Regions from separate parts of the Erwinia psychrophila genome, predicted to be linked through region 3. Evidence: riboswitches for the same ligand, from Rfam matches in the RefSeq annotation. Region 3 holds a riboswitch; each other region holds the start of a gene.
The links. A riboswitch is a leader RNA that binds a small molecule or an ion and turns the genes downstream of it on or off. The one in region 3 is predicted to bind thiamine pyrophosphate.

Region 1 (10,714 bases), on a different contig from region 3:
AAAATCTGGAACTTACCCCAAGAAGTTGATTTTAAAGCGGCTGTTTTGTCTAAGGCATACGCTTTGACGAGTTTTGCATACTGCACTGATATTGTACCATATCCACCTGCACCAGGGTTTGATATATCTTCGAATTGATCATACCTTCCATTCGTATATTTATGAAAGTGGTGCCTTTCAAATAAAATTGCAGGAACGTAATCATCATTATCTTTAAATTTAAAATAAGAGCCATAAGACCCTGTTTCTGTTTTTGCCACAGCTTTAATTGCTGCAACTTCGCATGCTAATTCTTTTGCAGCCTCTTCATAATCAGTATCATCAATTTTCTCTCCATTATAGAAATTGATAAACTCCAAAGGAGTTAATTCTCCATTAACAGGAGTTTTGGGGAACTCTTGAGACCTAATAGCATCAAGAAACACAATAGGATGCATATGCCACAGCGCTTCGCTGCTGCGGATCTCCGGCACATCCTTCATCCACACCAGTTTATTAATGAAATCGCGGTTATACAGCGCCATGTCCGGGTATTTCTTCGCCTGTTCATCCAGCGCGGCCTGCCACAGTGCTGACATGCCATCCTTCAGCCATTCGCTGTGATGTTTCACCACAAAGCGCTGTACCTGATACTGGATATGCGGCTGCGTGTTATGCAGAAATCGCCACAGCTCGCCGGCATCAATCACACCATCCTGGTTCAGATCCATCTGTTTCAGTAGCTTCTGGTATTGCCCGGTGTAACTCGAGGAATACATATCCCGCGTTTCACTCCGGGCCAGCGCTTCCAGCTGCCCGTACACCTGGCGCAGCCAGCCCTCTTTCGGCGTCTGGAAAATGCTTTGCGGCGCGTCCTCCTGCTCCAGTGGCATAAACCCCCGTTTTTCGAGGTCGAACTGGTTCGCTCTCTCCACATCCGCCGCCGCCATCCATGCCAGCTCGCCGGGAATGTAATACCAGCTCTTCCCGTCAGCGTCCAGCCGGCGACACTCGCTCTCCGGGGTGCATCGCTCTGCAGTTGTGGGGGAAGGATCTCCCCCCACGCCGGCCACCACAAACGAATTATCCTGCTCCCGGTGCATCCAGCGGGTTTTATCCGCCAGCGTGTGCAGCTCTGCCGCGCCGGTCGTTACCCCGGTCTTGTTCGCCAGAAAATCCTTCATCCGGGTATCCTGGCTGAATACTTCCAGATGGCAGAAGTGCTGTGGCCCGCCGGACGGACGTTCGTTCAGACTCAGGTGACCGATAATCTCCCCGGCCTTCACCGCCGGCGCATTCTCGCCGGAAACCGTCACCACCTGATTAAACACCCCGTGCTGACGGGCTGCCTGCATCCACGCCGGCAGCGCATCGCCCTGCCGCTTCACAAACTTATCCAGCCCGGAGATCCAGCCGGACTCACCGGCGGATAATCCGCTTTTCGTGCCTTCCGGTACCGACACCACGGACATGAAGATAAACGGGGCCGGCCTGCCGTTCAGCAGAAATGAAGCCTCCTGCTTAATCTCCACCACAGTACCGCGCGGCAGTGTGGTCTGCGTATCCTGCGGCACCTCATAGTGACGCAGCGCATCACGGGGGACGTTGACCCCTTCCCTCAGCCCACTGCGTATCCAGCCGGGAGAGGTGTTGTCCTGGCGAATTTTCAGCGCACTGGCGGTCACTGTCGCGATTCGTGTGTCTGTAATGCCATATTCAGAAAGCGGAGCTATCTGCATCCACAGTGTATAGAAGTCCAGTGAGTTATCGGGTTTGTCTTTATCCGGGGTACAGATTGATTTGATGAGAACAAAAGTGGAGCTGAATTTTAGCATCTTCTTTTTGAACGGGGCGGTCTGGTAATCATCATTTAATCGCCAGGCGACCACCTGACCATCAGTCATGCATTTCAGACCGTGGCTGTCGGGTTTAAATACAGCATTACCCGCAAAACTATCATAAAGATGGATGCCACCATGCCAATGCTCCGCCTTTTTCATCAACCAGTGAGTATCTCCCTCACTGCCCTGTATTGCTTCCATGAACTCCGTTGCCGAACGGTAGCCATCAACTGGCAGTACCATTTTCATCTTGTTCTCCCTGAACTTATGGTGGTTATTTGTTCATCATACACTGCTTAAGACATAACCCAAACTTCCATAAGTGGATAAATTTGCTACTGAATAAAGCAGTAGTAAATGGAAATATACTAAATAGCTGTTCCTAATACCGCTACACTTATTGGCTGCCCGTATTTCCCTCCAGGGAATGAGCTTACCGTTTTCATAAAGTGATGAACCTTCTGTAGCAGCAGCCACATTGAGCGACACTGATGGTTTCGGGTTATTGTGTTATGCAGCGCCTGCCACAACCGTTCAACATGGTTGACACATGGTGAGTAAACCGATTGATAAATTACCCGGAAATTCGGATCCTGCTTCAGCCAGTGCAGCGTCTGCTGACTTTTATGGATGATGTAGTTATCCACCATCAGCGTGACAGTTTTTGCCCGACGATATGTGGCTTTAAGGTGTTTCAGCAGGCTGATGAACAGGACTGAACCTCTGCTGCTCCCGCCTGTATAACTGACCCGACCGGTACCGCTGTGCAGAGAATCTGCAAGATAATATTTTTCATGCTGCCCCGGTGTGACAACGCTTTTTTGCTAGCCGCGTAATTGCCAGTCTGCACCGGTTTTTGGGTTGAGATGGATATCCACCTCATCCTCGTAAAATACGGGATGTTCAGCGCTACATCCGGCGAGCACTTTTGCAATAGCGGCCATTTTTCTTCTTTATGTGGGTCGCGAATACGCAACGTAGGGGCAGCCCTTCGCCAGACCAGCAGCGGGAAGCCAGCGACTTACCGTTGAAGCATGTAAGCGACAGCCAGTTATCTCTTTGATTTTAAGGCTAACAGTTTAGTACTCCAGCGAGAGCGCTGATAACCAAAATCGCCGGAAGAATACTTTATAAGTTCACGTACAGTACGCAGATATGCCCGAAGGGCCACGACGGGAATGTCCGGTGGGCAATGATTTCAGACCTTCGACACCCGTAAGCGTAAACCAGTTAATCCAGCGCCCAATGGATGAACGGGCGCAGCAGAGCGTTCTGGCGACATCGCTGACACGGTCACCTCGGTGCAGCATCAGCATGGCGGTCAGCCTGCGGGTATGGTTCTTGTCACGTGTTTGATGGATCGCTTTCTGCATCAGACGTCGTTCGTCGCGGTGAATTGGTGCTATGATCGGCATCGCTCAGTCCGGTTGGTGGTTTGGGATGTTTGGCGATTGATCCACAGTAACACCGGAAGATTAATCGATTATGTAGACTTCCAGATTAAAGCCTCACAAGCCAGCTTCCTGCAATCGCTCACGCTTTCTATGAGAAGTGGTCAAAGCATTACGGGCGGGCGGTATAACAAAGGGGCACTAAGCCTTTTTTTCGTGTGTGGGATGAGGTTTAAAAAGGGGTCATGCGCATTTTCAAGGTGAAGAAGCGATCCCTTGGGAGGGCAGGCTTGCACCAGCAAGCCACTTCCCCTAAGCTGGAAAAAAGTAAGCTAATTTGTACTAAATGACTCGGGGTGCCCTTCTTTGTGAAGGCTGAGAAATACCCGTTGAACCTGAACTGGATAATGCCAGCGGAGGGAAGTCAGATGCCTGACCGCATCGCCTTCTTGATCGCCGGTTGGGAGCTTTACCATGATCCAACCTCACTGCTTTACCACTGACAATGCCGCCGCCTCACTGGCCCTTTTTCATCAAAATCCTTCGCTCGTACACTGCCTGACCAATGACGTTGTGCAAACTTTTACCGCCAATGTGCTGCTGGCGCTCGGCGCCTCGCCTGCCATGGTTATCGAGCCTCAGGAAGCAGAACAGTTTGCCGCGCTGGCCGATGCGGTACTGATTAACGTCGGTACGCTGACGCAGTCACGCAGCGAAGCGATGCTGGCGGCGGTGCTGGCTGCCGTCAAGGCGGACAAACCCTGGACGCTCGACCCCGTCGCGGTAGGCGCGCTGAGCTTTCGCAGCGAGTTTTGCCAGCGGCTGCTGGCGCACCGGCCTGCGGCTATCCGCGGCAACGCCTCTGAAATTCTGGCGCTGGCGCGTCAGGCCGTCTCCGGACGCGGCGTGGACAGCCTGCACGCATCCAGCGCTGCCCTGGAAGCCGCTCACCAGCTGGCGCTCGACTGTGGTGCCATCGTCGCCGTGACCGGCGAGGAGGATTTTATCGCCGATGGTCAGCGCTGCCTGCGGGTGCCGGGCGGATCGCCGCTGATGACGCGCGTTGTCGGCACGGGCTGCGCGCTGTCGGCGGTGGTGGCCGCGTTCACCGCGCTGCCGGGCGATCGGCTCAGTCACGTCGCCAGCGCCTGCCGGGTGATGAGCCTGGCGGGAGAGCGGGCTGCCACGGCGGGCGGACCGGGCAGCTTTGTTGCCGCCTTTCTGGATACGCTCTACAGCCTGAAGGGGGAGACGCTGCAATGAAACGCATTAACGCACTGACCATTGCCGGTACCGATCCCAGCGGCGGCGCGGGCATCCAGGCCGATCTGAAAACCTTCTCCGCCCTTGGTGCTTACGGCACCAGCGTGATTACCGCGCTGGTCGCGCAAAACACCTGCGGCGTACAGTCGCTGTATCGCATTGAGCCTGAGTTCGTCGCGGCGCAGCTGGCCTCGGTGCTGAGCGATGTACGCATCGACAGTGTCAAAATCGGCATGCTGGCGGAGAGCGATATTATCGAGGCGGTGGCGGAAGGACTACAGGCCGCACCGGTGCCCTGGATCGTGCTGGATACGGTGATGCTGGCGAAAAGTGGCGATGCCCTGCTCACGCCCGGCGCGGTGGCGACGCTGCGCCAGCGGCTGCTGCCAAAAGTGTCGCTGATCACCCCGAACCTGCCCGAAGCCGCAGCGTTGCTGGAATGCCCGGTCGCCACCAGTGAGCAGGAGATGCGGCAGCAGGGCAGAGCGCTGCTGGCGTCAGGCTGCCAGGCGGTCCTGATGAAAGGCGGCCATCTCAGCGATACGGAAAGCCCCGACTGGCTGATTACCCGCGACGGTGAACGGCGTTTCTCCGCGCCGCGCGTGCTAACCCGGCACACTCACGGCACCGGCTGTACGCTCTCCGCGGCGCTGGCCGCGCTCCGGCCCCGGCATGAAAGCTGGGAGAACACGCTGCATGAAGCTAAAGGCTGGTTACAGGGCGCGCTTGAACATGCCGGTACGCTGGAGGTGGGTAAGGGCAACGGTCCGGTGCATCATTTCTGGCGCTGGTGGTAGCGGGCGGGCTTTTAGTGGTTTCTCAGTAAAAAGTCGCGTCAGTTGAAGTGAGTAAGGGTGCGCTGAGCGTCAGAGCTGCTGGGGGCCGGGAGCGATCTCATTGCCCGGTAATTTTACCAGTTTGTCATGCGGGAAGCGTATTCCGGGCGCCTTGCAGCACAAACCCGCAGGCCCTGTGCCTGCGGGTTCGCGCTTATCGACACATCAGGTTTGCTCAAACCATTCGCTGTTCTGTTCGGCAATCGGCGTGATCGAAAAGATCATCTCCTGAAGATGGTGACGCAGTGCGCGTTCAGCGCCGGCGACATCCTTCGCCACCAGCGCTTCATAAATCTCATAATGCTGCTCGATAAGAATATCCGGCGGGGAAACTTTACTCAGGGTCAGAAAACGCACCCGATCCATCGCGGCTTTGATGTTTTCAATGGTTTGCCAGGCAAGTTCGCACTGAATGCTCTGGGCGATGATCAGATGGAATTCATCATCCAGCAGCAGAAAGGCGTGACTGTCATGGCGTGCCGCGGCCATTTTCTGTAGCTGGAGATTATGTTCCAGTCGCGCCAGGGAAGCCGCAGAGGCTTCCGTGGCCGCCCGGCGTACCACCGCCACCTCTACCGCCTCGCGGATAAAACGACCGTCGGCGACGCGCTGCGCGGAAATTTTTCGCACAAAGGTGCCGCGCTGGGGAAGCACCTGCACCAGACCCGCCTCGGCCAGCTTGATAAAGGCCTCACGCACCGGCTGGCGCGAAACGTTGAAGCGGGCTGAGACCTCTTTTTCGGAGAGCAGGGAGCCCGGCGGAATGGCGCAGGTCACAATATCCTGGCGTAAAAAGCGATAGATCTGCTGATTAACGGGTTCACTGGCGGTAATGGTGTAAGCAATAGACATTCGGCACGATTCGTTATGGGTAAGGCGTCAGTGAAGCTGGCGCAGGAACATCCAGTCTAATCAGCCTGATGCACCAGCGCCAGCCCTTTCGCCGTGAAACAATCAGTCAGCCGTAACGACCTGCCTGACCGCTTCTTTTGCTCCCAGCTTAAGCAGGAGCTGATAGGCGTGGATCACCTTTTCGCGGAACAGCGTACTGTCCGGCAGATCGTCACCGAATACCGACTTCAGCGAAAGAAGCGCGGTGACGCGCGCTTCGCCTTCCTGGCTTGACGCTACAAGGCGCGCAAGCTCTTCATGCATAGGATCGTTAATCTCAATCGGCTGGCCCTTTTCGTCAACGCCGCCAACATAGCGGATCCAGCCCGCCACGCCCAGCGCCAGCAGATCGAAACGGCTGCCGTTATTCAGGTGCCAGCGAATGCTGTCCAGCCAGCGCTGCGGCAGCTTCTGCGTACCGTCGGTGGCGATCTGATAAGTGCGGTGACGGATAGCCCGGTTCTGGTAGCGGGCGATCAGCGAATCCGCATAGGCGACCAGATCCACATTTTCGGTGCGTAACGTCGGCGCCTGCTCGTCTAACATCAGCTTTCTTGCCGCCTGTAAAAAGGCCGCATCTTCCATGCAGTCACTGATGTGCTCATAGCCGGCCAGGTAGCCGAGATAGGCCAGCAGCGAGTGGCTGCCGTTAAGCATACGCAGCTTCATCTCTTCAAAAGGCAGCACGTCAGCAACCAGCTCGGCGCCCGCTTTCTCCCACTCGGGACGACCGCTGACGAAGTTATCTTCAATCACCCACTGGAAGAACGGCTCGCACTCAACGCCGACCGGATCGGCACAGCCCAGCGTCTCCTTCAGGGCGTTGAACGCCTCTGCGGTCATGGCGGGAACGATGCGGTCTACCATCGTTGAAGGGAAGGTAATGTTGGCGCGGATATAGTCTGCCAGTGCCGGATCGAGACGCTCAGCGAGCTGGGTCACCACGTTGCGGGTGACGTGGCCGTTTTCCGGCATATTGTCGCAGGACATCACGCTGAAAGCCGCTAAACCGGCATCACGGCGGCGGCGGATGGCGGCCAGAATGACGCCCGGCACCGATTGCGGATCCTCAGGGTGCGCCAGATCGTGAACAATAGCGGGATGGTCGGAGATAAGCTGCCCGGTAGCGGGCTGATAGCAGTACCCTTTTTCGGTCACGGTAATGGAAACAATGGCCACATCCGGCTGGCACATGGTGGCGATAATGGTATCGATGCCGTCACCGTTGCGGTAGAGCGCCTGCTTCACCACGCCAACGACGCGGGTGCTCAGGCCGCTGTCGGCCATTTCGGTCACGCTGTAAAGCATATCCTGCTGGCGCAGCGCGTTGATCAACTCACCCTGATTAAAGGTGTTGGTTTCACATTCACAATACCCCCAGTCGCTGTGATGTTCAGCCGCCAGGATATCCGCACAGACGGCCTGGTGGGAGCGGTGAAAAGCCCCGAAGCCAATGTGTACGATGCGCGTATGCAGCCCGGAACGATCGTAACGGGGGATCAGGGTGCCTTCTGGCAAGTGGTCAAGTGTTAACATGGTCAATCCTTAGTGAAGTCGCGGGCGCGCCTCTGCGCGCCCAGATAAACTCAGACAGAAACAGGTTTAGCGGCAGATCCTTTCGGACTCTTAATCACGAACAGCACCAGCAGCGCGCCCAGCGCGGCCACTCCGCCCGCCAGCACAAAGGCGCTGTCGAATTTGCCGGTCTGCTGAACAATCACCCCGGTCACGTAGGGACCAATAATGCCGGAGAGGCTGCCGATCAGATGGATAAAGCCGCTGATGCCGCCTACACGACTTTTATGCACCACATCCTGCACGATCGCCCAGTAAATCGCCCCGGTGATGTAGAGGAAGAAGATGGAGACTGACATCAGGATTACCGCCGGGTAGACGCCCTGCACGGAGCCGGCCAGGGCAACACAGATCGCCGCCGCCAGCAGGGAAACCACCAGCACGATTTTGCGCGAAAGCAGTAAGCGCCCGGTAATATTGAAAATTTTATCTGAGATCCAGCCGCCCAGGGCCAGCCCCACGAAACCGACGATCCAGGGGATCATGGTGGTGAAACTCATCGATTTAATATCAAGGTTATGCGCCTGCACCAGATAGGCAGGGAACCAGCTGAGAAAGAAAAACAGAATGTAGTTGTAGCAGAAGAAGGCGAAAGCGGTAACCAGGATAATCGGCTGACGCAGATAGTGGCCCAGGCCGTAGGAAGACTGAGTTTCTTCTGACTCTTCCATCGCCGCCTGCTCCTCTTTCATCTGCAGGATCAGCGCACGTTCAGCCTCGCTGACGCGGCTGCTTTTCAGCGGGTTATCCGCAGAAAGGAAGAACCAGAACACCATCCAGACGAGGCCGATGGAGCAGATGATCATAAAGGCCGGGCGCCAGCCGAAGGCGAGGGCGAGATAGCCAATAATCGGACCGGCCACCGCGCCGCCAAGCGGCGATCCGGCGCTGAGAAAGCCCATCGCGGTAGCGGCCTGCTTCTTGGGAAACCAGCCGTTAATCGCTTTATTGGCGGAGGCGCAGATTGGGCCTTCGGCCATGCCAAAGAGTACGCGCAGGATCAGCATCGACCAGAAGCCGGTCGCCAGGGCGGTAAAGCCGCAGAACAGCGACCAGAGACCGACCGCCACGCCAAGCACTATCGTGGGGCCAAATTTATCGGTAGCCAGGCCACCAACGAAGTTGAAGATGGCGTAGCCAAAGAAAAAGCTACTGAAAATCAGACCGAATTCTTCAGCATTGAGCATCAGATCTTTTTCAATCAGCGGCAGCGTCAGTGAGAGCGCGACCCGATCGAGGTAGTTGATCATATAGACCATGAACAGCAGGAGTACGATAATCCAGCGGAGGTTCTTAAACATAATAAATCCTTGATTATATTTATCTTTATAATTTGAGGGATTTCTCCCGCCGGTCATTGAGCCTGGTCCGGGTACGCTCCCTGTCACCGCAAACCGAATACGCCGCTGACCGGCGGGCCGGGTGTTATCCGACGGTCAGTATGACCTTGCAACAGCGTCGTGGATCTTTTTCAAACAACGTCATGGCCTGTTCGATTTCCGCCAGCGGGAAATAGTGCGTCACCAGTTTTTCCGGCTGGATCAGACCCTGCTTCATCCAGTCGATCACCTCAGGGAAGCGATGACTGTTAAGGCGTGAGGTGAAGAGGGAAAGCTCTTTACTGGTCAGGCTCTGCTGGGTGAGCGTACAGGGCTCACCGGAGAAGCCGAGCAGGCCAATACGGGCCGCCGGTGAAGCGAGCGCGACAGCTTCCGACAGAATCGTCGGGTGGCAGGCAGCGTCGATAATCAACGTCGGCATTTCTCCCTGCAGCAGGTCAGAGAGCGGCTGCTCGCTGTTATTCAGCACCACGTCCGCACCGCTGTCGCGCGCCATCGCCAGACGTTCCGGCAGGCGATCGGCCACAATAACTTTCCGTACCTTATAAACGCCTTTCAGCACCTGGATCGCCGTCAGGCCCATCGGGCCGGAACCGTAAATCAGCGCCACGTCATCCGGCTGCGGTTTCAGGAAGGCGGTGATATTGGCCGCGATGGTGAAAGGTTCAACCAGGCTTGCCAGTTTATCCGGAATGCTTTCCGGCAGGGTATAAGCGTTTGACGCCGGCGCGACGGCATACTCGCTGAAGCCGCCGTCCCGGTGGACGCCAATGACCTTCAGTTCGCTGCAGACGTTAGGACGGCCCACAGAGCAGGGATAGCAGTGGCCGCAGCTGACGACCGGGTCCACGGCGACGCGCTCACCAATACGGCTTTCGTCAACGCCTTCGCCAACGGCGTCAATCAGGCCAAAAAACTCATGGCCGATAACGCGCGGATAGCGGGCGAAGGGATTGTGACCGTGCCAGATATGGACATCAGAACCGCAGATGCTGGCATACTTCACGCTAACGCGGACTTCACCTTTTGCCGGTTCCGGAAGGGGGCGATCCTGTAAAACCAGCTCGCCCGGACGTTCGATTACCACACTTTTCATCATCATCTCCTTACCAGTTCCAGAGGGTGCCGTCTTCAAGACGGGCGACCGGCAGATAGGCAGGCTCATAGGGATACTTCGCCGCCAGCTTCTCATCGAATTCGATGCCCAGGCCCGGCTTATCGCCCGGATGCATATAGCCGTTATCGAACGTCCAGTTATGCTGGAAGACTTCCATCATCTGTTCGGAGTAGCCCATATATTCCTGCACGCCGAAGTTCGGCACCCAGAGATCGAAGTGCAGCGCGGCGGCCATACAAACAGGCGAGAGATCGGACGGGCCGTGGGAGCCGGTACGAACCTGATAGAGTGAGGCAAAGTCCGCGATGCGGCGCATGCCGGTAATGCCGCCAGCGTGGGTAATGGTGGTACGGATGTAGTCGATCAGCTGTTCTTCGATCAGCTGTTTACAGTCCCAGATGCTGTTAAACACTTCGCCAACCGCAATCGGCGTCACGGTGTGCTGACGGATCAGGCGGAAGCTCTCCTGGTTTTCCGCAGG
Region 2 (10,714 bases), on a different contig from region 3:
ATATCCTTGTCGTTCGCGAACTGACCGGCGGCATCTACTTTGGCCAGCCGAAGGGGCGTGAAGGCAGCGGGCAGCATGAACGCGCCTTTGATACCGAGGTTTATTATCGCTTTGAGATCGAACGCATCGCTCGTATCGCTTTCGAGTCAGCGCGCAAGCGCCGTAAAAAAGTGACCTCTATCGATAAGGCGAATGTGCTGCAATCTTCCATTCTCTGGCGTGAGATCGTCAGCGAAGTGGCAAAAGATTATCCCGACGTTGAGCTACAGCATATGTACATCGACAACGCCACCATGCAGCTAATCAAAGCGCCATCTCAGTTTGACGTCATGCTCTGTTCTAACCTGTTTGGCGATATCCTCTCCGACGAGTGCGCGATGATCACCGGATCTATGGGCATGCTGCCCTCCGCCAGCCTGAACGAGCAGGGTTTTGGCCTGTTCGAACCCGCCGGGGGCTCGGCGCCCGACATCGCCGGCAAAAACTGCGCTAACCCGATTGCCCAGATCCTGTCGCTGTCGCTGCTGATGCGCTACAGCCTCGACGCGCCCGAGGTGGCAGATGCGATTGATAATGCCGTCAGTCGTGCGCTGGCCGAAGGCTACCGTACCGCCGATCTGGCCGGTGAGGGCCAGGCCATCGGCACCGATGAGATGGGTTCCATCATTGCCCGATTTGTCAGCGAAGCCTGAAAATGAAAACGTTATACGAAAAGCTGTTTGATGCGCATGTCGTGCATGACGCGCCTGACGAAACGCCGCTGCTCTATATCGACCGTCATCTTGTGCATGAGGTGACCTCCGCACAGGCATTTGACGGCCTGCGCGCGCATGGCCGCCCGGTGCGCCAGCCGGCCAAAACTTTTGCCACCATGGATCATAACGTCTCCACCGAGACGCGGGATATCAACGCCAGCGGCGAGATGGCCCGCATACAGATGTCCATGCTGATTAAGAACTGCGGGGAGTTTGGCGTTCCTTTATATGACCTCAAGCATCCGTATCAGGGCATCGTGCACGTTATCGGTCCCGAACAGGGGATGTCCCTGCCCGGCATGACGATTGTTTGCGGGGACTCGCACACCTCCACGCACGGCGCATTAGGCGCGCTGGCGTTTGGCATCGGCACCTCGGAAGTTGAGCATGTGCTGGCGACGCAAACGCTGAAGCAGTCCCGCGCCAGAACCATGAAAGTTGAGGTAGTGGGAGAGACCGCGCCGGGGATCACCGCAAAAGATATCGCCCTCGCGGTCATCGGTAAAACCGGCAGCGGCGGCGGCAACGGCCATGTGGTGGAGTTCTGCGGCCCGGCCGTAGAGCAACTGAGCATGGAAGGACGCATGACGCTCTGCAACATGGCGATTGAACTGGGCGCGAAGGCGGGGCTGATCGCGCCGGATGAAACGACCTTCAGCTATCTGAAAGGCCGCCAGTTTGCGCCGAAAGGCGAGGCCTGGGAAAAGGCCGTGGCCTACTGGCGAACGCTGAAGAGCGATGCCGGCGTACAGTTCGATAAAGTTATCACGCTCGATGCGGCAGCGATTGCTCCACAGGTGACCTGGGGAACCAATCCCGGTCAGGTCATTGCCGTGGACGAATGCATTCCCGATCCGGCCTCGTTCAGCGATCCGGTTGAGCGCGCTTCGGCGGAAAAAGCGCTGGCTTATATGGATCTCAAGCCCGGCATCAGGCTGACCGAGGTGCGTATCGATAAAGTCTTTATCGGCTCCTGCACCAACTCCCGCATTGAAGATTTGCGGGCGGCGGCATCCGTGGTGAAGGGGCATAAGCTCGCCGCTGGCGTTCAGGGCTATGTCGTACCGGGTTCCGGTCCGGTGAAGGCGCAGGCGGAAGCCGAAGGGTTAGATAAAATCTTTCTGGAGGCGGGCTTTGAGTGGCGGCTTCCCGGCTGCTCCATGTGCCTGGCGATGAACAACGATCGCCTCAATCCGGGTGAACGCTGCGCGTCCACCAGCAACCGCAATTTTGAAGGCCGCCAGGGCCGTGGCGGACGCACGCATCTGCTCAGCCCGGCGATGGCAGCCGCGGCGGCGGTAGCCGGTCACTTTGCCGATATCCGCAAACTGAACTGAGGAGCAATAATGGCCAGGAAATTTACCCGTCATACCGGCATCGTGGTGCCGGTAGACACCGCTAACGTGGACACCGACGCCATCATTCCCAAGCAATTTTTGCAGATGGTGACGCGGACCGGTTTTGGCCGGAATCTGTTCTACGACTGGCGCTATACCGATGCCGAAGGCCAGATTCCCAATCCCGATTTCGTGCTCAATAAGCCTGAGTTCAGCGGCGCCACTGTCATGCTGACGCGGGAAAACTTTGGCTGCGGCTCTTCACGTGAACACGCGCCCTGGGCGCTGACCGACTATGGCATTCAGGTGATTATCGGTAGCGGCTTCGCGGATATTTTTGCCAATAACTCGTTCAATAACCAGCTGCTGCTGGTGACGCTGGATGAGGATGTGGTGGAAACGCTTTTTCAGCAGGTTGCCGCGCAGCCGGGCATTTCTTTTACGGTGGATCTGGAGGCTCAGGAGATCGCTGCGGGGGATAAACGTTACGCCTTCAGCATCGATCCCTTCCGGCGTCACTGCCTGATTAACGGGCTGGACAGTATCGGCCTGACGCTTCAGCACGACGCGGAAATCGCCGCGTACGAGCAGAAGCAGCCCGCTTTCCTGCGTTAACCCTTTGCCAGACTTTCCCCCAGGGAAGTCTGGCACGTCACGCTATCAGACATCTTTTACCTTCGCCGACATGGCCAGTGACGCGATTGCGAGCAGCAGCGCCGCCCAGTAGACCGAATAGTGCCCGAAGGTTTCAGCCAGCGCCCCCTGAAGAATACCGGCAAGGATCACCCCAGTGGAAATACTGTTAGTAAACAGCGTAGTCGCCGCACCGGGCCGGCCGGGCATCAGATCCTGAAAGTAGAGCATGCCAATGCCGGCGACGATGCCGATAAAGACCGCATTGAAAATTTGCAGCGCCATCAGCGCGATACGTGACTGAAACAGCACCAGCCCCAGGTAAAACAGCACGCCCGCCGCCACGGCAAAAAGCATCATTTTGCGCTTGCCGACGCGTTTAACCAGATGCCCGGCCAGCAGCATCGCCGGGATCTCCAGCCCCGCTGCCACGCCCATCAGCAAACCCGCAAGGCGGTCCGGCAGCCCGAGGACGCTGGTGATATAGAGCGGCATATCAATGATATACATGGTATTGCAGGTCCACATCAGCAGCGAGGCGATAAACAGCAGCCGCACATCTTTATTCTTCCAGGCGCTGATTTGCGCGCTCAGTACTTCCGGCGACTGCTCCACGCGGGCCACGGAGGGCAGCGCAAACCAGATCAGCGCAAAGCAGACGACAAAAAGCCCCGCGGCGATCGCGAACATGGTGGTAAAGCCGTAGTTTAGCGCCAGCGCGAACGACAGCGGTGGGCCAATCACCCAGGCCAGCGAAAGCTGCGCACGCATCACGGAGCTGAACATCACCACTTCCCGCGCCGAACTGTCCGCGTATTCGCGCGCCAGCGCAAAGATCTGCGGCATCGACACGCTGGCAAGGGCGGAGAGCAGCACGCCAAAAGTAATCAGCGTCAGATAGTCACGGTTAAAGGCAAACAGCAGCGCGTTACCTGTCGCCATCACGCAGCAAAAGAGGATCAGCATGCGGCGATCGCCGCGATTATCCGAGCGCTTCGCCAGCAGAATACTGACGGCAATCCCGGCTATCGCATTGACGGTATAGAACAGTCCGACCCAGAACGGTCGTACCGCCACTTCACGGGTCAGAAAGAGACTGAGGGTGGGCGCCTGGAGCGCACCCGCCACGCCAATCATAAAAGAGACGGCCATAAAGGCCAGGTAAACGGGATTAATACGGCGACGCGGTCGGAGCATATTCATACCTGGTCCTTCAATGGCAAAAGCCGCCCGGCGCGGACGACAAACAGGAAGCATAGAAGAAAAAAAGCCTGACGAAAAAAGCCAGCGAACATAATGCCCGCTGGCTGGTGAAGATGCACCATACTCAGATTCAAATAATGCCAGAGCGCCATTCAGAGAATGCCTCCCGCTCTTTCATCGGAGCCATTATCGCCCTAATATAAGGCAGGAAAAACAGACCGCTTTTTACAAAAGGTTCCCCTTTTATGTCCTCTTCCCGCTTACAGCAGCAGTTTATCCGCCTCTGGCAGAGCTGCAACGGTCAGTCAAAGGAAACCACGCTTGGCGAGCTGGCCGTTCAGCTCAGCTGTTCCCGCCGCCATATGCGTAACCTGCTTAACGCCATGCAGGCGGAAGGCTGGCTGGAGTGGCAGGCAGAGGCGGGACGGGGGAAGCGCTCGGCGCTGCGCTTCCTTTATACCGGGCTGGCGCTTCAGCAGCAGCGGGCGGAGGAGCTGCTGGAGCAGGATCGCATCGATCAGCTGGTGCAGCTTGTCGGGGATAAGCATACCGTACGGCAGATGCTGGTCTCTCACCTGGGCCGCAGCTTCCGGCAGGGCAAGCATATTCTTCGCGTGCTCTATTACCGGTCGCTGCTCAATTTACTGCCCGGCACCCCGCTCAGGCGATCGGAAACCCACCTTGCCCGGCAGATTTTCAGCGGTCTGACGCATATAAATGAGGAAAACGGGGAAATCGAGCCCGATATCGCCCACCACTGGCAGCAGGTATCGCCCCTGCACTGGCGTTTTTATCTCCGGCCCGCCATTCATTTCCACCACGGCCGGGAGCTGGAGATGGCGGATGTGATTGGTTCGCTCAACCGACTGAAATCACAGCCGCTTTTTTCACATTTTGATCGCATCGACTCGCCAACCCCGTGGACGCTGGATATTTACCTGCATCAGCCGGATAGCTGGCTACCCTGGCTGCTGGGCAGCATCAGTACTATGATCCTGCCCGACGAATGGCACACCCTGCCCGACTTTGCCCGTCAGCCGATCGGCACCGGCCCGTACGCCGTGGTGCGTAACCAGCAAACGCAGCTGCGTATCGCCGCCTTTGATGATTACTTCGGCTACCGGGCGCTGATTGATGAAGTGAATATCTGGGTGTTGCCGGAAATCAGCGATGAGCTGGTCTATTCGGGCGTAAAGCTGGAAGGTGCCAGCGTGGACGAAAAATCGGAAGAGAGCCGCCTCGAAGAAGGCTGTTACTTTTTGCTGTTCGATCAGCGTTCGCCGCTGGGGCAGAACGAGCAGGTGCGGCGCTGGATCAGCATGATCTTCAATCCTGTCGCGCTGCTGAACCATTCCGGCATCGGCTATCAGCGCTACTGGTTCCCCGCCTACGGCCTGCTGCCCCGCTGGCATCACCGGCGCGATATGGCGGTGACGGAAAAGCCTCCTGAACTGACCTCAATTACGCTGACCTGGTACAACGACCATATTGAACATCAAGCGATCGCTAACGCGCTGGCGCCGCTGCTGGCGGCACACGGTGTCAGCCTGGTAACGCGCCAGGTCGACTATGCCACCTGGCACCGGGGCGACGCGGAAAGCGATATCTGGCTCGGCAGCGCCAACTTCACCCTGCCGCTGGAGTTCTCGCTCTTTTCCCTGCTGTATGAGATCCCGCTGCTGCATCACTGCGTGCCGATTGACTGGCAGCGGGATGCCCAACGCTGGCGCGAACAGAAGCTTTCGCTGGCCGACTGGAGCCGCCAGCTCGTCAATACCTGGAGCCTGCACCCGTTATTCCATCACTGGCTACTCCTTGAAGGCGAGCGCAGTATGCGCGGCGTCAGGATGAACACCCTCGGCTGGTTCGATTTCAAGTCCGCCTGGTTCGCACCGCCTGAATCATGACGCTTTCGCTACCGCCCGGAAATCATTAGAATAGCGCCTTCTCAACGGGGTGCGCGCAGGTGCTTTAAGCCTGCACGCTGAGACAGACCCGTCGAACCTGATCCGGATAATGCCGGCGTAGGGATTTGAGACGCTGTTACCTGCTCAGATCCTTTGCGGCCTCGCTTAACTTAAGGAACGCAAAGTGTTAAAGAAACTTCTTCCCCTGCTGATGCTTACCGCTCTTCCCGTCTTTGCCGCCAAACCAACGCTGGTGGTCTACACCTATGACTCTTTCTCCGCAGACTGGGGCCCAGGCCCGGCGGTTAAAAAAGCGTTTGAAGCCGATTGCCACTGTGAACTCAAATATGTGTCGCTGGAAGATGGTGTTTCGCTGCTGAACCGGCTGCGTATGGAAGGAAAAAACAGCAAAGCGGATGTGGTGCTTGGGCTGGATAACAACCTGCTGGTAGCCGCGGAAAAAACCGGCCTGTTTGCACCAGCTAAGGTGGATACCAGCCAGACCACCGTCCCTGGCGGCTGGCACAACCAGACCTTTGTGCCTTTTGACTACGGCTGGTTTGCCTTCGTCTACGATAAAACCAAACTCAAAAACCCGCCGCAGAGCCTGAAAGAACTGGTAGAGAGCGAGCAGCCGCTGAGGGTGATCTATGAAGATCCCCGCACCAGCACGCCTGGGCTGGGGCTGCTGCTGTGGATGCAGAAAGTCTACGGCGATGATGCGCCTGCGGCCTGGCAGAAGCTGGCGAAGAAAACCGTTACCGTCACCAAAGGGTGGAGCGAAGCCTATGGCCTGTTCCTGAAAGGAGAAGGCGATATGGTGCTGAGCTACACCACCTCCCCCGCCTATCACCTGATTGAAGAGAAAAAAACGCAGTACGCCGCCGCAAACTTCAGTGAAGGTCACTACCTTCAGGTGGAAGTGGCCGGCATGCTGAAATCAAGCGGGCAGCCTGCGCTGGCGCAACAGTTTTTGACCTTTATGCTGGATAACGGCTTTCAGAAAACCATTCCCACCGGCAACTGGATGTATCCGGCGATCAAATCGGATTTACCGGCAGGTTTTGATAAGCTGCCCCTTCCTGCCACCACGCTACAGTTCACCCCTGAGGAAGTGGCCGATAAGCGCAGCCAGTGGATAGCCGCATGGCAACGCGCCGTCAGCCGCTGATCGCAGGCTGGCTGCTGCCCGGCGCGCTGGCGGCGACGCTGCTGGTCGCCGTGGCGCTGCTGGCCTTTACCGCGCTGTGGCGAAACGCCCCCGCCATCGCCTGGCGCGATCTCTGGCAGGATGACTACCTGTGGCACGTACTGCGCTTCTCTTTCTGGCAGGCGTTCCTTTCCGCCGCGCTCTCCGTTCTTCCGGCCATTCCGCTGGCGCGGGCGCTCTACCGCCGCCGGTTCCCGGGCCGGGAAACGCTGCTTCGCCTCTGTGCGATGACGCTGGTGCTGCCGGTGCTGGTGGCGGTGTTTGGCATCCTCAGCGTCTACGGACGTACCGGCTGGCTGGCTCAGCTCAGCGCACTGCTGGGGATTGACTACACTTTCTCGCCTTATGGCCTGCAGGGCATTCTGCTGGCGCACGTTTTCTTCAATCTTCCTCTGGCGGCGCGCTTACTGCTGCAGACGCTTGAGCAGATCCCCGGCGAACAGCGTCAGCTTGCCGCTCAGCTCGGCCTGCGCGGCTGGGATCATTTCCGGATAGTGGAGTGGCCCTGGCTCCGGCGGCAGATCCTGCCTGCTGGCGCGCTCATTTTTATGCTCTGCTTCGCCAGCTTCGCTACCGTGCTGTCACTCGGCGGCGGCCCGCAGGCGACCACCATTGAACTCGCCATTTTCCAGGCGCTGAGCTTCGACTACGATCCCGGCCGGGCCGCCCTGCTGGCGATGGTCCAGATGGTCTGCTGCCTCGGTCTGGTCATGCTCAGCCAGCGGCTCAGCAAAGCTATTCCTTCCGGCGTCGCCAGTATTGGCGGCTGGCGTAACCCGGAAGAGAGCCTGACGGCGAGGATTACGGACGTCCTGCTGATTACGCTGGCCCTGCTGCTGCTGCTGCCGCCGCTGCTGGCGGTCATGGTGGATGGCGTCAATGGCGGGATGATCGCGGTCCTGCAGGAACCGGCGCTCTGGCAGGCTACCCTCACCTCGCTGCGCATTGCGCTTGGTGCCGGCCTGCTGAGCGTGCTGCTGACCATGATGCTGCTCTGGAGCAGCCGCGAGCTTCGCCTGCGCCAGCGGGCTTTGCAGGGCCAGCTGCTGGAGCTGAGCGGAATGCTTATCCTTGCCATGCCGGGCATTGTGCTGGCGACGGGCTTCTTTATGCTGCTCAACGAAACCGTTGGTCTGCCGCAGCAGGCTGACGGCATTGTCATCTTCACTAATGCGCTGATGGCGATCCCCTATGCCATGAAGGTGCTGGAAAATCCGCTGCGCGATATCGCTGAACGCTATAACCGCCTCTGCCTGTCGCTGGATATCCGGGGCTGGCAGCGGCTCAGGCTGATTGAGCTGAAAGCGCTGAAGCGCCCGATCGCCCAGGCGCTGGCCTTTGCCAGCGTGTTATCAATCGGCGATTTTGGCGTGGTTGCGCTCTTCGGCAACGAGGATTTCCGCACGCTGCCGTTCTACCTTTATCAGCAAATAGGGTCATACCGCAGCAGCGACGGTGCGGTTACCGCGCTGCTGCTCCTGCTGCTGTGCTTTCTGCTGTTCACCCTGATTGAAAAACTGCCGGGACGCCATGCTGACGCTGACTGATCTGACTTATCTTTATCATACTCTGCCGATGCGGTTTTCGTTCAGCATGCAGCCGGGAGAGCGGGTGGCCATTCTTGGCCCCAGCGGCGCGGGCAAAAGCACCCTGCTCAGCCTGATTGCCGGTTTCCTTCCGGTTGAAGGAGGCAGCCTGCACATTAATCACCAGCCGCACAGCCATACGCCACCGGCTCAGCGTCCGGTCTCGATGCTCTTTCAGGAGAATAATCTTTTTCCCCACCTCACCGTGGCGCAGAATATCGGCCTGGGGCTTCACCCCGGCCTGAAACTGAATCATGCGCAAAAGCAGCAGCTGCAGGACATTGCGAAGCGCGTCGGGATGGAAACCTATCTGCAGCGCCTTCCCGGCCAGCTTTCCGGCGGCCAGCGCCAGCGCGTGGCGCTGGCCCGCTGCCTGGTCCGTCAGCAGCCGGTTCTGCTGCTGGATGAGCCGTTTTCAGCGCTGGATCCGGCGCTGAGAAAAGAGATGCTGCAGCTGGTTGATGAAGTCTGTGCAGAACGCGCTATTACCCTGTTGATGGTGTCGCACAGCGTTGAAGACGCCGCGCGTATAACGCCGCGCAGCATCCTGATAGTGGAGGGAAGCGTGTTCTGGGATGGCAGTACAGCAGCGTTATTCAATGGCGAAGTACCGGAGGCGGAACTGCTTGGGATAGGCCAGCGATAAGCGGCAGGGCCCGGCATAAACTTTGCCAGGCCAGCCAGCGGGATCAGCCGCCGATAAAAACCTGCCACAGCAGCTGGCGGAAAATGGGCATCATGGGATGAAACTGGATAGCCGTAAAGCAGGCAACGGCCAGCAGCATCGCCAGCGGGGCGAGCCAGCGCAGACGCGAGGAGGGCAGCAGCGGCGTCGCCCAGTCGGACTGTTTTTTTGCCCGCAGCCAGCGCCAGCCTAACCAGAAGCCGAGCCAGAGCAGCAGCGTAACCCCCAGCAGCAGCCACTTGAATGCGCCGCTGTTGGTCCCTTCCGGCACGTCGATCGCCACCCCGGCCAGGATCCCCGGCAGCAGGTAAAGCGGCGGCCAGAGTATGCAGCCTGTGATATTCGGGGGGATAAATTTTCTTACCGGCAACTCAAGCATTCCCGCCACCAGCGGGATCAGCGGACGGGTCGGCCCCACAAAGCGGCCAACGATGATGGTAAACATGCTGTGCTGATGCAGCGCATGTTCCGTTTTATCCATCAGGCCTTTGTGCTTTTTGATAAACGACCACCGGTGCAGCGGCCCTTTGAACTGCCAGCCAATCAGATAGGAAGCCCAGTCGCCCAGCAGGCAGCCCAGGGTGCCGACGGCCCAGGCGGGATAGAGGCCAATCTGCCCGCTGCCGATCAGGGCACCGAAAGAGGCCATCAGTACGGTTCCAGGCAGCAGCAGCCCGACCAGCGCCAGCGATTCTAAAAAGGTAATCAGCCCAACAGCCAGTAGCGACCAGGCAAGTGATTGCGTAATAAGATGTTGTAGCCAGGCTTCCATATCACTCACGTTCCACGTTACAGGAGGTCGGATTGTCCTGAGCCTCCCCGAATCCGTCAAGGCTTGTTTTGTATGGGAATGCTGACGAAGCGGCTGCCCGACGCGCCCGGTCAATAACCCTGTATAAATAAACATGCTATGATTGGGCATTATTAAGCCGATAAGGGTTTCAGGTGAACGACGCACGCGCAGGTTTTCTGCTTAGCCGCCACTGGCGGGATACGCCCGCAGGTACGGAAGTTGTGCTGTGGCTAGCGACGGATGAAGGGCCGCAGCGGGTGGTGCTTGCCCCCCAGGAGTCGGTCGCTTTTATTCCGCTTGAGCAGCGCGCGCAGGCCGAATCGCTGCTCCGCCAGGAGCGGCACTACCGGCTGGCCGGGCTGAACCTGAAGGATTTTCGTCAGCGCCCCGTCTTTGGCCTCTACTGCACCCAGTATCGCCAGCTGCAAAAGCTGGAGAAGCTGCTGCGGGAAAATGGCGTCATGGTCTTTGAGGCGGATATCCGCCCGCCCGAACGCTATCTGATGGAGCGCTTTATCACCGCGCCCGTCTGGTTCAGCGGTCAGCCTGCCGGTCACAGCCTGATCAATGCGCGCCTGAAGCCGCATCCTCACTACCGGCCGCCG
Region 3 (10,714 bases):
AGGAGAGAAAGCCGGGTATATAAGGCATTGTTGTGGCAATACTCGCCACGCGATGCTCGACCAGCTTCAGCGAAGGATATTCAAGAATAATCAGGGCTGCGCGCGTTACGTCACCCCCCTGTTCAAACCCTACGTCGGCACCGCCGATATAGCGCGGCGGCATTACGTCAAAGTCATCTTCTCGTACCACTTCTGCCGCACGGGTTAGCTGTTCCTGCCGTAATACCTGTATATCCATGTTTAGTCCTGATGATAAGGCCTGGAAAGTTTGTGTACCGCCTCAACGAAAGCGCCTGCGTGTTCCGGCGGCACGTCCTGATGAATGCCGTGGCCTAAGTTGAAAACGTGACCGGTGCCTTTGCCATACCCTTGCAGAATACCGGCAACTTCCTGCTCAATGCGGGCCGGTGGTGCATAGAGCATGGAGGGGTCCATGTTCCCCTGCAACGCAACCTTGTCTCCCACGCGACGCCGCGCATCAGCGATATCCGTCGTCCAGTCCAGACCCAGCGCATCGCAGCCGGTTGCCGCCATCGCCTCCAGCCACTGGCCCCCGCCCTTTGTGAACAACGTTACCGGCACCCGGCGCCCTTCGTTTTCACGCAGAAGGCCATCGACAATCTTATGCATGTAGTGTAGCGAAAACTCCAGATAGTCGCGGCCAGTCAGCACGCCGCCCCAGGTATCAAAAATCATGACCGACTGCGCCCCGGCACGAATTTGTGCATTGAGATACAGGGTGACGCTGTCGGCCAGTTTATCGAGCATCAGGTGCAGGGTCTCTGGCTCTGCGTACATCATCTTTTTCAGTTTGGTAAAGGCTTTGCTGCTGCCGCCCTCGACCATATAGGTCGCCAGCGTCCACGGGCTGCCGGAAAATCCGATTAACGGCACTTCACCGTTCAGATTTTTACGGATGGTGCGTACCGCGTTCATGACGTAGCCCAGTTCCTGCTCGGGATCGGGGATCGGCAGTTTTTCCACGTCAGCACGGCAGGTTACCGGTGAGGCGAAACGTGGACCTTCCCCCGTTTCGAAATAGAGCCCGAGTCCCATCGCATCGGGGATAGTCAGGATATCGGAGAACAGGATCGCCGCATCCAGCGCATAGCGCCGCAGCGGTTGCAGCGTGACTTCACAGGCCAGCTCGGCATTTTTACACAGGGACATAAAATCACCCGCAATGGCGCGGGTCGCCTTATATTCTGGCAAATAACGTCCGGCCTGGCGCATCATCCATACCGGTGTCACATCAACGGGCTGGCGCAGCAGGGCGCGCAAATAACGATCGTTCTTCAGTTCTTTCATCACAGGGCTCTCTCTCCATACAGGCCTGTAGTGTAACATTGATTCGGGACGGTGATTGAGCACTCGGCAGATTGAGCCGGTGGGATGAGGTTCCTGTCCCCACCCCGGCGAAAAATGGGCACAGAGACAGAAGAGAGCAGAAGAAAAGAGGCGTCAAACGGGGCTAATGCAGATCGTCAGGCTTTTTTGAGCAGCCGGTTCACCTCAGGGGCTGCCGCGGCGGGTTGCTGACCGGCCGTTTCATCCTGTTTTTTTTCTTTCTTCGCACCCGGCGCGCTATTTTCGCCAAGCAGATGGGAGTTACCAATAAATACGCCGCCTTTCTCAATTGAGAATTCACCGGCAAAAACGTCACCCTCTATTCGCCCACGCGACATAATAATCACCATTTGAGCATAACAACTTCCCTTCAGCAGACCATTTACAATAAGCTTTTGCGATTTTACTTTGCCAATAACCTGGCCTTCTTTACCTATTTGCGTCACTTTCTGGCTGGTAACATCGCCTTCAACAATACCGTTTATAGTAATGTTATTTTCAATACTTATCTCACCACGTAATAAGGTGCCCGGAGAAATCGTTGTTTCTTTAAAACCGTTCTCTTCGGCTGGCAACACGGGCGCAACAGGGGATGTCGCCGGGCTGGCTGGCGTCAGCGCCGCTTTGGCTGGCTGAACCTCTTCTTTTTTCTTGAGATTGAACACGCTGGTCATCATCCTTTCATTATGTCGTTTTCGTAATATCAGCAGCAGGAATAAGCTTCCCATACCGCCGAGCGCAATTAACATGGGTATTCTCAGTGAGAGGGCGAATGCAATAAGGCTACCGCCCCAGAATATCCATATTCCCCACAGATAATAATGCGTATTGCTTTCAGGCATTCTGTCCACGCTCAATTTCTGGAAACTCAAATCTGACAGGGTAGAACCCGATATGATAAGTCCCGGTGGGGGATTGCCCTAAATTACCTTTAAACCGCCTGCTGACACAATAAAAACCGGCCGTTTTTTCGACCGGCTAAACATTATTCAGCGTCGGCGCGACAATAGGCAACGGTATCTTCAATCAGTCTGCGCGCTACCGTCCCGGCTGGCGGAAGCTGGGGCAGCGCATCGTAGCGATACCAGCCGGCATCCAGTAACTCTTTCGGGTCAATGTGGATCTCGCCGCTGTCGTAGTCTGCCATAAACGCCATCATCAGCGACTGCGGGAAGGGCCAGGGCTGCGAGGTTACGTAGCGGAGGTTCTTCACTTTGATACCGCTCTCTTCCATCACTTCCCGGGCGACGGTCTGCTCCAGCGTCTCCCCGACTTCCACAAATCCCGCCAGCACCGTATAGATGCCGTTACGGTGTCGGGTATGCTGGGCCAGCAGAATTTGATCGTTACGGCGGATAGCCACAATGATACAGGGCGCGATCTGCGGATAATAACGCTGCCGACAGTGGTTGCACAGACAGGCCCACTCCGTCCGGCTCTGGTGCATCTCATGTCCGCAATAGCCACACCACTTGTGCGAACGGTAAAACTCCGCCAGCTGGATGCCTCGCCCGACAAGCTGGAACAGACCGGCATCCTGATCGATAAGCTGCCTGAGCGAACCCATGTCGTCCGATCGGCTTTCGCGGATCAGCCAGACAGGATCGCCAAGCCACTCACCAATAAGCGATCCTTGCGATCCAACAAGTCCGACCTCACATGCCGTGCCGAACGGTAATTGACCTTTTGGTAACCAAAGTTTATGTTGGTGGCTGACAACCCACCAGCCAGCGTCTACGCTAGAAATCTCACGTTCCATAAATTGCTTTCCTCAGCTTTACAGGGCTTTCTGCATTACTGGATTGGGATCAGATTTTACTTAATATTCACGGAGCCACTCATGCTTAACCAGTTAGAAGACCTGACCGCGCGCGTAGGCGGATGTAGCGACCTTGTGGACTTTTGTCTGCGTGCCCGTAAAGAGTTACTGGTTGCTTATTATCAGCTAGTTGGCATCAAGCCTAACAAGGAATCGCTGACCACGCTTGACGAAAACGCGCTGGATACCTTCTGCCAGAATCTGGTCGATTACCTTTCTACCGGCCATTTTACCGTTTATGAACGTTTTATCGAAGAGCTGGAAGGCAGCCAGCAGTTAGCCAAAGCGGCGCAGATCTACCCTTCCCTGCAGGCAAATACCGCGCAGATTATGCAGGTTTACGATAACAATCTGGAAACGGCTATCGATCACGACAACTGCATTGAGTTCCAGAACGCGCTCTCCGCCGTTGGCGAGGCGCTGGAAGCGCGCTTTACGCTGGAGGATAAATTTATTCAGCTGGCGCTGGAGAAAACGGCAGAGAAACCCGCGGCGGCTAACGATCCGGCGCTGGCGCGTCCCGCCTGATACGTTATCAGATTGTAAACTTCTTGTGGTTTCAAAAAAGCCCCCTTATGCTGAAGGGGCAATAAGGTAACGGCGTTTTATCCGTTGCTCGTTTTGGCCATGACCTTAGTGATGGCTGAAATTCTTCTTGTCGGAGTGCCCTTCGGGGCTGAGACCGTTAATTCGGGATCCGCGGAACCTGATCAGGTTAGTACCTGCGAAGGGAACAAGAGTAAACATTCAGTGACGGTGTGAATCCTCACATCCTGCGCTTACTCCTCCGGACTCCAGGCAAGCAACTTCCCTTTTTTATTCAGGAACGTGCTATGTCTACCCATGTTAAAAAACTGACCCGTCGTGAGCAGCGTGCCGAAGCGCAACAGTTTATCGCTTCCCTGAAGGGCACCGCCTTTCCTAACTCAAAACGTATCTGGCTGACCGGCTCAAGGCCAGATATCCGCGTTCCGATGCGTGAAATTCAGCTCAGCCCGACGAAAACCGGCGGCAGTAAAGAAGTACCTCTCTTTGAAGAGAATGAACCTGTGCCGGTATACGACACCGCCGGGCCCTATGGCGACCCTGAAGCCAGCATCGATCTTCATGCCGGCCTGGAAAGGATGCGTGAAGCGTGGATTGTTGATCGCAATGATACTCACCCCGTTGAGCACCTCAGCTCCGTTTTTACCCAGCAGCGTCTCGCCGATCGGGGGCTTGATCATCTGCGGTTTGATCGGCTGCCGAATCCCCGCCGCGCATTGCAGGGTCGCTGCGTTACGCAGCTTCATTATGCCCGTCAGGGCGTGATCACGCCGGAAATGGAGTTTATCGCGCTGCGTGAAAACATGGGCCGCGAACGGATCCGTAGCGAAGTTTTGCTGCAACAGCATCCCGGCCACAGTTTCGGCGCCAGCCTGCCGGAAAATATCACCGCCGGGTTCGTCCGTGATGAAGTGGCCGCAGGCCGTGCCATCATTCCGGCCAACATTAATCATCCGGAGTCTGAGCCGATGATTATCGGGCGAAACTTCCTGGTGAAAATAAACGCTAATATCGGGAATTCAGCGGTCAGCTCTTCAATTGAAGAAGAGGTCGAGAAGCTGGTCTGGTCTGCCCGTTGGGGAGCCGATACGGTGATGGATCTCTCCACGGGCCGTAATATTCATGAAACCCGTGAATGGATCCTGCGTAACAGCCCGGTTCCTATAGGTACAGTGCCCATTTATCAGGCGCTGGAGAAGGTCAGCGGCGTGGCGGAAAACCTGAGCTGGGAGGTGTTTCGCGATACGCTGCTGGAACAGGCCGAACAGGGCGTGGACTATTTTACCATTCACGCCGGTGTGCTGCTGCGCTATGTCCCGATGACGGCGAAGCGCCTGACCGGCATCGTTTCGCGTGGCGGCTCGATCATGGCGAAGTGGTGTCTTTCGCATCATAAAGAGAGCTTTCTGTATGAGCACTTCCGTGAAATCTGTGAAATCTGCGCCGCCTATGACGTTTCCCTCTCCCTGGGCGATGGCCTGCGCCCGGGATCGATCCAGGATGCCAACGACGAGGCGCAGTTCGCCGAACTGCATACGCTGGGCGAACTGACCAAAATCGCCTGGGAATATGATGTGCAGGTGATGATCGAAGGCCCGGGCCACGTGCCGATGCAGATGATCCGCCGCAATATGACAGAACAGCTGGAGCATTGCCACGAGGCGCCCTTCTATACTCTTGGCCCGCTGACGACGGATATCGCGCCGGGGTACGATCATTTTACCTCCGGGATAGGCGCCGCCATGATCGGCTGGTTCGGCTGCGCCATGCTCTGTTACGTCACGCCAAAAGAGCATCTGGGGCTGCCCAACAAGGAAGATGTAAAGCAGGGGCTGATTACCTACAAGATTGCTGCACATGCCGCAGACCTGGCGAAAGGTCATCCCGGCGCGCAGATCCGCGATAACGCCATGTCGAAAGCCCGTTTCGAATTCCGTTGGGAAGATCAGTTCAACCTGGCGCTCGATCCCCATACGGCGCGAGCCTACCACGATGAGACGCTGCCGCAGGAGTCGGGCAAGGTGGCCCATTTTTGCTCAATGTGCGGGCCTAAATTCTGTTCAATGAAGATTACCCAAGAGGTGCGCGACTATGCCGCCCGCCTGGAGGCGGAAGCGCAGCCGATTGAGGTCGGCATGGCGCAAATGTCCGAAGCCTTCCGCACGCGCGGCGGCGAACTCTATCATCCTGCCGACACGCTGATTCGGGAGGAAAAAGCATGAGCCGCGGCCCTTTTCCCGCAACTGCCGCGCGGCTTGGTCTCTACCCGGTGGTGGAGAGTGTGGCATGGCTTGAACGCCTGTTGGATGCTGGCGTGCGTACGCTGCAACTTCGTATTAAAGATCTTCCGGAAGCGGCGGTAGAGCAGGATATCGCTCACGCGGTCGCGCTGGGCAAACGTTATCAGGCACGCCTGTTTATCAATGATTACTGGCGTTCAGCCATTAAATATCAAGCCTATGGCGTGCATCTGGGTCAGGAGGATCTGGATGTGGCGGATCTGGATGCCCTGCACCGCGCGGGCTTACGTCTCGGCCTCTCCACGCATGACGACGCGGAGCTGGATCGCGCTCTGGCAGAACAACCTTCCTATATCGCGCTGGGGCATCTGTTCCCGACGCAGACCAAAGTCATGCCCTCATCGCCACAGGGACTCAGTGAACTGCAACGCCATCTCTCCCGCCTGAAGGGCATCTCCACCGTAGCGATTGGTGGGATCACTCTGGAGCGAGCGCCGCAGGTGCTGGCTACCGGCGTGGGCAGCATCGCTGTGGTCAGCGCTATCACCCAGGCCGCTGACTGGCGGGCGGCCACAGCCGCCTTGCTGGCGCTGGCCGGGACGGGAGATGACGCTGATGCTAAATGACAGCGATTTCCTGCGCTACAGCCGCCAGCTGCTGCTGGAAGAGTTTGGCCTGGAGGGGCAGCAAAAATTACAGGCGGCCAGCGTACTGATCGTCGGGCTTGGCGGACTGGGTTCTCCTGCGTCGCTTTATCTCGCCGCTGCCGGCGTCGGTAAACTGCTGCTGGCTGACGATGATAAAGTGCATATCAGCAATCTTCAGCGGCAAATCCTCTTTCGTCACAGCGAGACCGGCCAGCCTAAAGCGCTGCTGGCGAAAAAGCATCTACAGGCGCTCAATCCTCAGGTTGAGTTTATCGTTCTTGAGCAGCGCATGGATGAAGCAAGCCTTGGTGAAATTATTCAGCAGGCGGACCTGGTGCTGGACTGCTGCGACAATATGCAGACCCGCCATGCTATCAATACCGCCTGCGTGCAGAGCGGCACGCCACTTATCAGCGCCAGCGCGGTAGGTTTTAGCGGCCAGTTACTGGTGCTCACGCCGCCCTTCAGCCAGGGCTGCTACCGCTGCCTCTGGCCCGACGACGCCGAGCCGCAGCGGAACTGCCGCACGGCGGGCGTACTGGGGCCTGTTGTTGGCGTAATGGGGACGCTTCAGGCGCTGGAAGCCCTTAAGCTGCTTTCCGGTCAGCCTTCTCCCCTTGCGGGTAAGCTCCGCCTGTTCGACGGACGCCAGCAGACCTGGCGCACGCTAAATCTGGCACGCAGCGAGAACTGCCCGGTATGTGGAGGAATACATGAAGATCCTCGTTAATGATGAAGCGATGACGTTCCCTGCCCCGCTGCGGCTGGCAGAACTTCTGGATCATCTTTCGCGCCAGCAACCCGGCACCGCACTCGCCGTCAATCAGTGCATTATTCCCCGTGACCGCTGGTCTTCTTACCATTTGCAGGAGGGCGATGAGCTGGTTATTTTCCAGGCTATCGCCGGAGGTTAATATGCTCAGGATCGCTGACAGAACATTCTCTTCACGCTTGCTGACCGGCACCGGCAAGTTTTCCAGTCCTGCCATCATGCTTGAAGCTCTGCGCGAGTCCGGATCTGAGCTGGTGACGCTGGCCATGAAACGGGTTGATTTGCGCGGCGGTGATGACGGGATCCTGCTGCCGCTACAGGCTTCTGGCGTTCAGCTCCTGCCCAACACTTCCGGGGCCAAGAGCGCTGGAGAAGCGATTTTTGCCGCCCGTCTGGCCCGCGAGGCGCTGGGAACGCACTGGCTGAAGCTGGAGATCCATCCCGATGCGCGCTATCTGCTACCCGATCCGATTGAAACGCTGAAAGCCGCCGGGGCATTAGTGAAAGAGGGCTTTACCGTTCTCCCCTACTGTCATGCTGACCCGGTATTGTGCCGCCGGCTGGAGGAAGTGGGCTGTGCCGCCGTCATGCCGCTTGGGGCGCCGATTGGCAGCAATCAGGGGCTGAAAACCCGGGATCTTCTGGCCATTATCATTGAACAGGCGGGCATTCCGGTCATTGTGGATGCCGGCATCGGCGCGCCAAGTCATGCCAGCGAGGCGCTCGAAATGGGGGCGGACGCGGTACTGGTGAATACGGCTATCGCTTCTTCACCCAACCCGGTGATGATGGCGCGCGCCTTCAGGCTGGCCGTTGAGGCGGGCTCGCTGGCACGTGAGAGTGGTCTCAGTGGTCTTAGCGCGCAGGCACGGGCCACCAGCCCGCTGACGGGATTTTTACAGGATGGGACAGCATTATGAAATGTTTTGCTGACCAGTGGGAGAAGCTGGACTGGGATGACATCCGCCTGCGGATAAACAGCAAACGGCCAGCCGATGTGGAACGGGCGCTGAATGCCCCTCTGGTAGGACGTGAAGAGCTGATGGCGCTGCTTTCGCCTGCCGCCGCCGCTTACCTTGAGCCGCTGGCGCAAAAGGCACAGCGCCTGACCCGCCAGCGTTTCGGCTATGCGGTCAATCTGTTTGTTCCTCTCTACCTCTCCAATCTTTGCGCCAATGACTGCACCTATTGCGGATTTTCCATGAGTAACCGCATCAAACGTAAGACGCTGGACGCGGGGGAAATCGCCCGTGAATGCGACGCGATCAGGGGAATGGGCTTCGATCAGCTGCTGCTGGTCACCGGCGAACATCAGACCAAAGTCGGGATGGACTATTTTCGCCAGCACCTGCCCGCTATCCGGCAGCGTTTCAGCTCGCTGATGATGGAAGTGCAGCCACTGGCTGAGGAGCAGTATGCCGAACTGAAGACGCTGGGGCTGGATGGCGTGCTGGTGTATCAGGAAACCTATCATCCTGCGGTTTATGCACGGCATCATTTGAAAGGGAACAAGCAGGACTTTTATTTTCGTCTGGAAACGCCAGATCGGCTCGGACGGGCGGGGATCGATAAGATCGGCCTGGGTACGCTGACTGGGTTGTCGGACAACTGGCGAACCGACTGCTTTATGATGGCGGAGCACCTGCTGTGGTTGCAAAAAACTTACTGGCAGAGCCGTTACTCGGTCGCCTTTCCCCGGCTGCGTCCCTGTGCCGGCGGTATTGAACCCGTTTCAGTAATGGATGAGGCTCAGCTGGTGCAGGTCATCTGCGCTTTCCGGTTATTTGCGCCAGAAGTGGAACAGTCGCTTTCAACGAGAGAGTCCCCGCAGTTCCGCGACAAGGTAGTGCCACTGGCGATCAACACTATCAGCGCCTTCTCAAAAACACAGCCTGGCGGATATGCAGAAGCGCAGTCAGAGCTTGAGCAGTTTTCCCCTCATGATAATCGCCACCCTCAACAGGTTGCCGAAGCATTGATTCAGGCGGGTATGCAGCCGGTATGGAAAGACTGGGATCGCTATCTGGGACGGACCTTGCAGTAAGTTTGATACGGAGTGAAGCGGTGCAGAATGATATGAAGCCGCTTCGCAAATACACCTGATACCGCTGGCACCAGCGGGCAGCCGGGCTATAGTGGCTTCGTTGACGGTCATCCGCACGTTAACCAGGGTCAGCTTACTTTCCTTCGTGCTGACCCTGCCTTCTTTATTTCGCTGCGTGAGGCCGCGACCGCGCTTCAACCCACGGCAGTTCCACACCACGTCTTTAACCGTACCAGCCATCGGAGCTTTGTTCGCTTTGGCAGGACCGCAATGGCGAATGAAATTAATTGCCGCGATAGGTCGAATAACCGTACTGGCTCAGCAACAGGGGAATATGGTAATGCCCGCCGTTGTTCTCAGCATGGAAAATCACCGGAATTTCCGGGAAGAAGCTCGGCTGTTTTACGCTCTTGTAATAATCGCCGGTTTTGAAAACCACTTTATAATCTCCGGCGCTCATTGTTTTTCCCGACGGGAACAGGGCGGTGATGCGGCCGTTGCTGTCCGTGGTCCCTGACGCAAGCTTGACCCATTTCTGATCTTTATACTGCTCAAGATCGACCGCAACACCCGCCGTCGGTACGCCGGTTTGCAGGTTAAGCACATGCACGCTTAATGGATTTTTTACATCGGCAGCCGCAGCGGCGCCTGTCGTGAAGGAAGCCAGTACCAGCGTGGCCAGAAGCGTTTTACGGTTGAAATGCATTTCTCTCTCCTTAATGTTTAATTGCTAGCAAAATATAGGCATTTCGTTAGCAGAGAACCACTTCTCACCTTAATATCTGAAATTTCCCACGGCGCCCTGTATTGCAGGCATAAAAAAACCGCTCCGGAGAGCGGTTTTTAAGGCTAAGTCAGCAACGATTAATCGTCGTTACCGCCCAGACCTGCGTTCAGCAGTTCCGCCAGGCTGGCAGACGCTTCGTCAGCCGTAACCTGAGGCACAACCGGCGCTTCGCCTGCGGCCTTGCGGCGCATACGATCCTGGTGATAAGCGTAACCGGTACCGGCTGGGATCAGACGGCCCACGATGACGTTCTCTTTCAGGCCGCGCAGTTCGTCGCGTTTGCCCGCAACGGCTGCTTCGGTCAGTACGCGCGTCGTTTCCTGGAACGAAGCCGCAGAGATGAAGGATTCGGTCGCCAGTGACGCTTTGGTGATACCCAGCAGATCGCGCATATAGGTCGCTGCGATTTTGCCGTTGGCTTCCAATTCACGGTTAGAAATCTTAACGCGTGACACTTCAACCTGCTCGCCGTCCAGGAAGTCAGTGCTTCCTGCGCTGGCGATGGTTGCTTT

Region 1: linked by a shared signal. The riboswitch ahead of thiM (hydroxyethylthiazole kinase) and the one ahead of thiC (phosphomethylpyrimidine synthase ThiC) in region 3 are both predicted to bind thiamine pyrophosphate.
Region 2: linked by a shared signal. The riboswitch ahead of thiB (thiamine ABC transporter substrate binding subunit) and the one ahead of thiC (phosphomethylpyrimidine synthase ThiC) in region 3 are both predicted to bind thiamine pyrophosphate.

The regions. Positions count from the first base shown of each region.
Region 1 is NZ_JBCHVB010000003.1:243,751-254,464, forward strand. It holds gene AAH446_RS10000 (N-acetylmuramidase domain-containing protein) at 1-2,069, opposite strand, end outside; partial or broken gene AAH446_RS10005 (IS630 family transposase) at 2,189-3,235, opposite strand; TPP riboswitch at 3,554-3,650, shown strand; gene thiM (hydroxyethylthiazole kinase) at 3,686-4,474, shown strand; gene thiD (bifunctional hydroxymethylpyrimidine kinase/phosphomethylpyrimidine kinase) at 4,471-5,271, shown strand; gene AAH446_RS10020 (GntR family transcriptional regulator) at 5,476-6,162, opposite strand; gene AAH446_RS10025 (mannitol dehydrogenase family protein) at 6,265-7,737, opposite strand; gene AAH446_RS10030 (MFS transporter) at 7,788-9,077, opposite strand; gene AAH446_RS10035 (Zn-dependent oxidoreductase) at 9,202-10,212, opposite strand; gene manD (D-mannonate dehydratase ManD) at 10,223-10,714, opposite strand, start outside.
Region 2 is NZ_JBCHVB010000002.1:277,245-287,958, reverse strand. It holds gene leuB (3-isopropylmalate dehydrogenase) at 1-692, shown strand, start outside; gene leuC (3-isopropylmalate dehydratase large subunit) at 695-2,092, shown strand; gene leuD (3-isopropylmalate dehydratase small subunit) at 2,102-2,707, shown strand; gene AAH446_RS07360 (MFS transporter) at 2,753-3,928, opposite strand; gene sgrR (HTH-type transcriptional regulator SgrR) at 4,174-5,835, shown strand; TPP riboswitch at 5,871-5,977, shown strand; gene thiB (thiamine ABC transporter substrate binding subunit) at 6,020-7,006, shown strand; gene thiP (thiamine/thiamine pyrophosphate ABC transporter permease ThiP) at 6,982-8,592, shown strand; gene thiQ (thiamine ABC transporter ATP-binding protein ThiQ) at 8,576-9,277, shown strand; gene AAH446_RS07335 (DedA family protein) at 9,321-10,088, opposite strand; gene polB (DNA polymerase II) at 10,262-10,714, shown strand, end outside.
Region 3 is NZ_JBCHVB010000012.1:5,815-16,528, forward strand. It holds gene nfi (deoxyribonuclease V) at 1-238, opposite strand, end outside; gene hemE (uroporphyrinogen decarboxylase) at 241-1,308, opposite strand; gene AAH446_RS19340 (bactofilin family protein) at 1,485-2,189, opposite strand; gene nudC (NAD(+) diphosphatase) at 2,333-3,106, opposite strand; gene rsd (sigma D regulator) at 3,188-3,694, shown strand; TPP riboswitch at 3,816-3,916, shown strand; gene thiC (phosphomethylpyrimidine synthase ThiC) at 4,000-5,934, shown strand; gene thiE (thiamine phosphate synthase) at 5,931-6,578, shown strand; gene AAH446_RS19365 (HesA/MoeB/ThiF family protein) at 6,568-7,329, shown strand; gene thiS (sulfur carrier protein ThiS) at 7,313-7,513, shown strand; gene AAH446_RS19375 (thiazole synthase) at 7,515-8,291, shown strand; gene thiH (2-iminoacetate synthase ThiH) at 8,288-9,415, shown strand; gene uraH (hydroxyisourate hydrolase) at 9,699-10,121, opposite strand; gene rpoC (DNA-directed RNA polymerase subunit beta') at 10,280-10,714, opposite strand, start outside.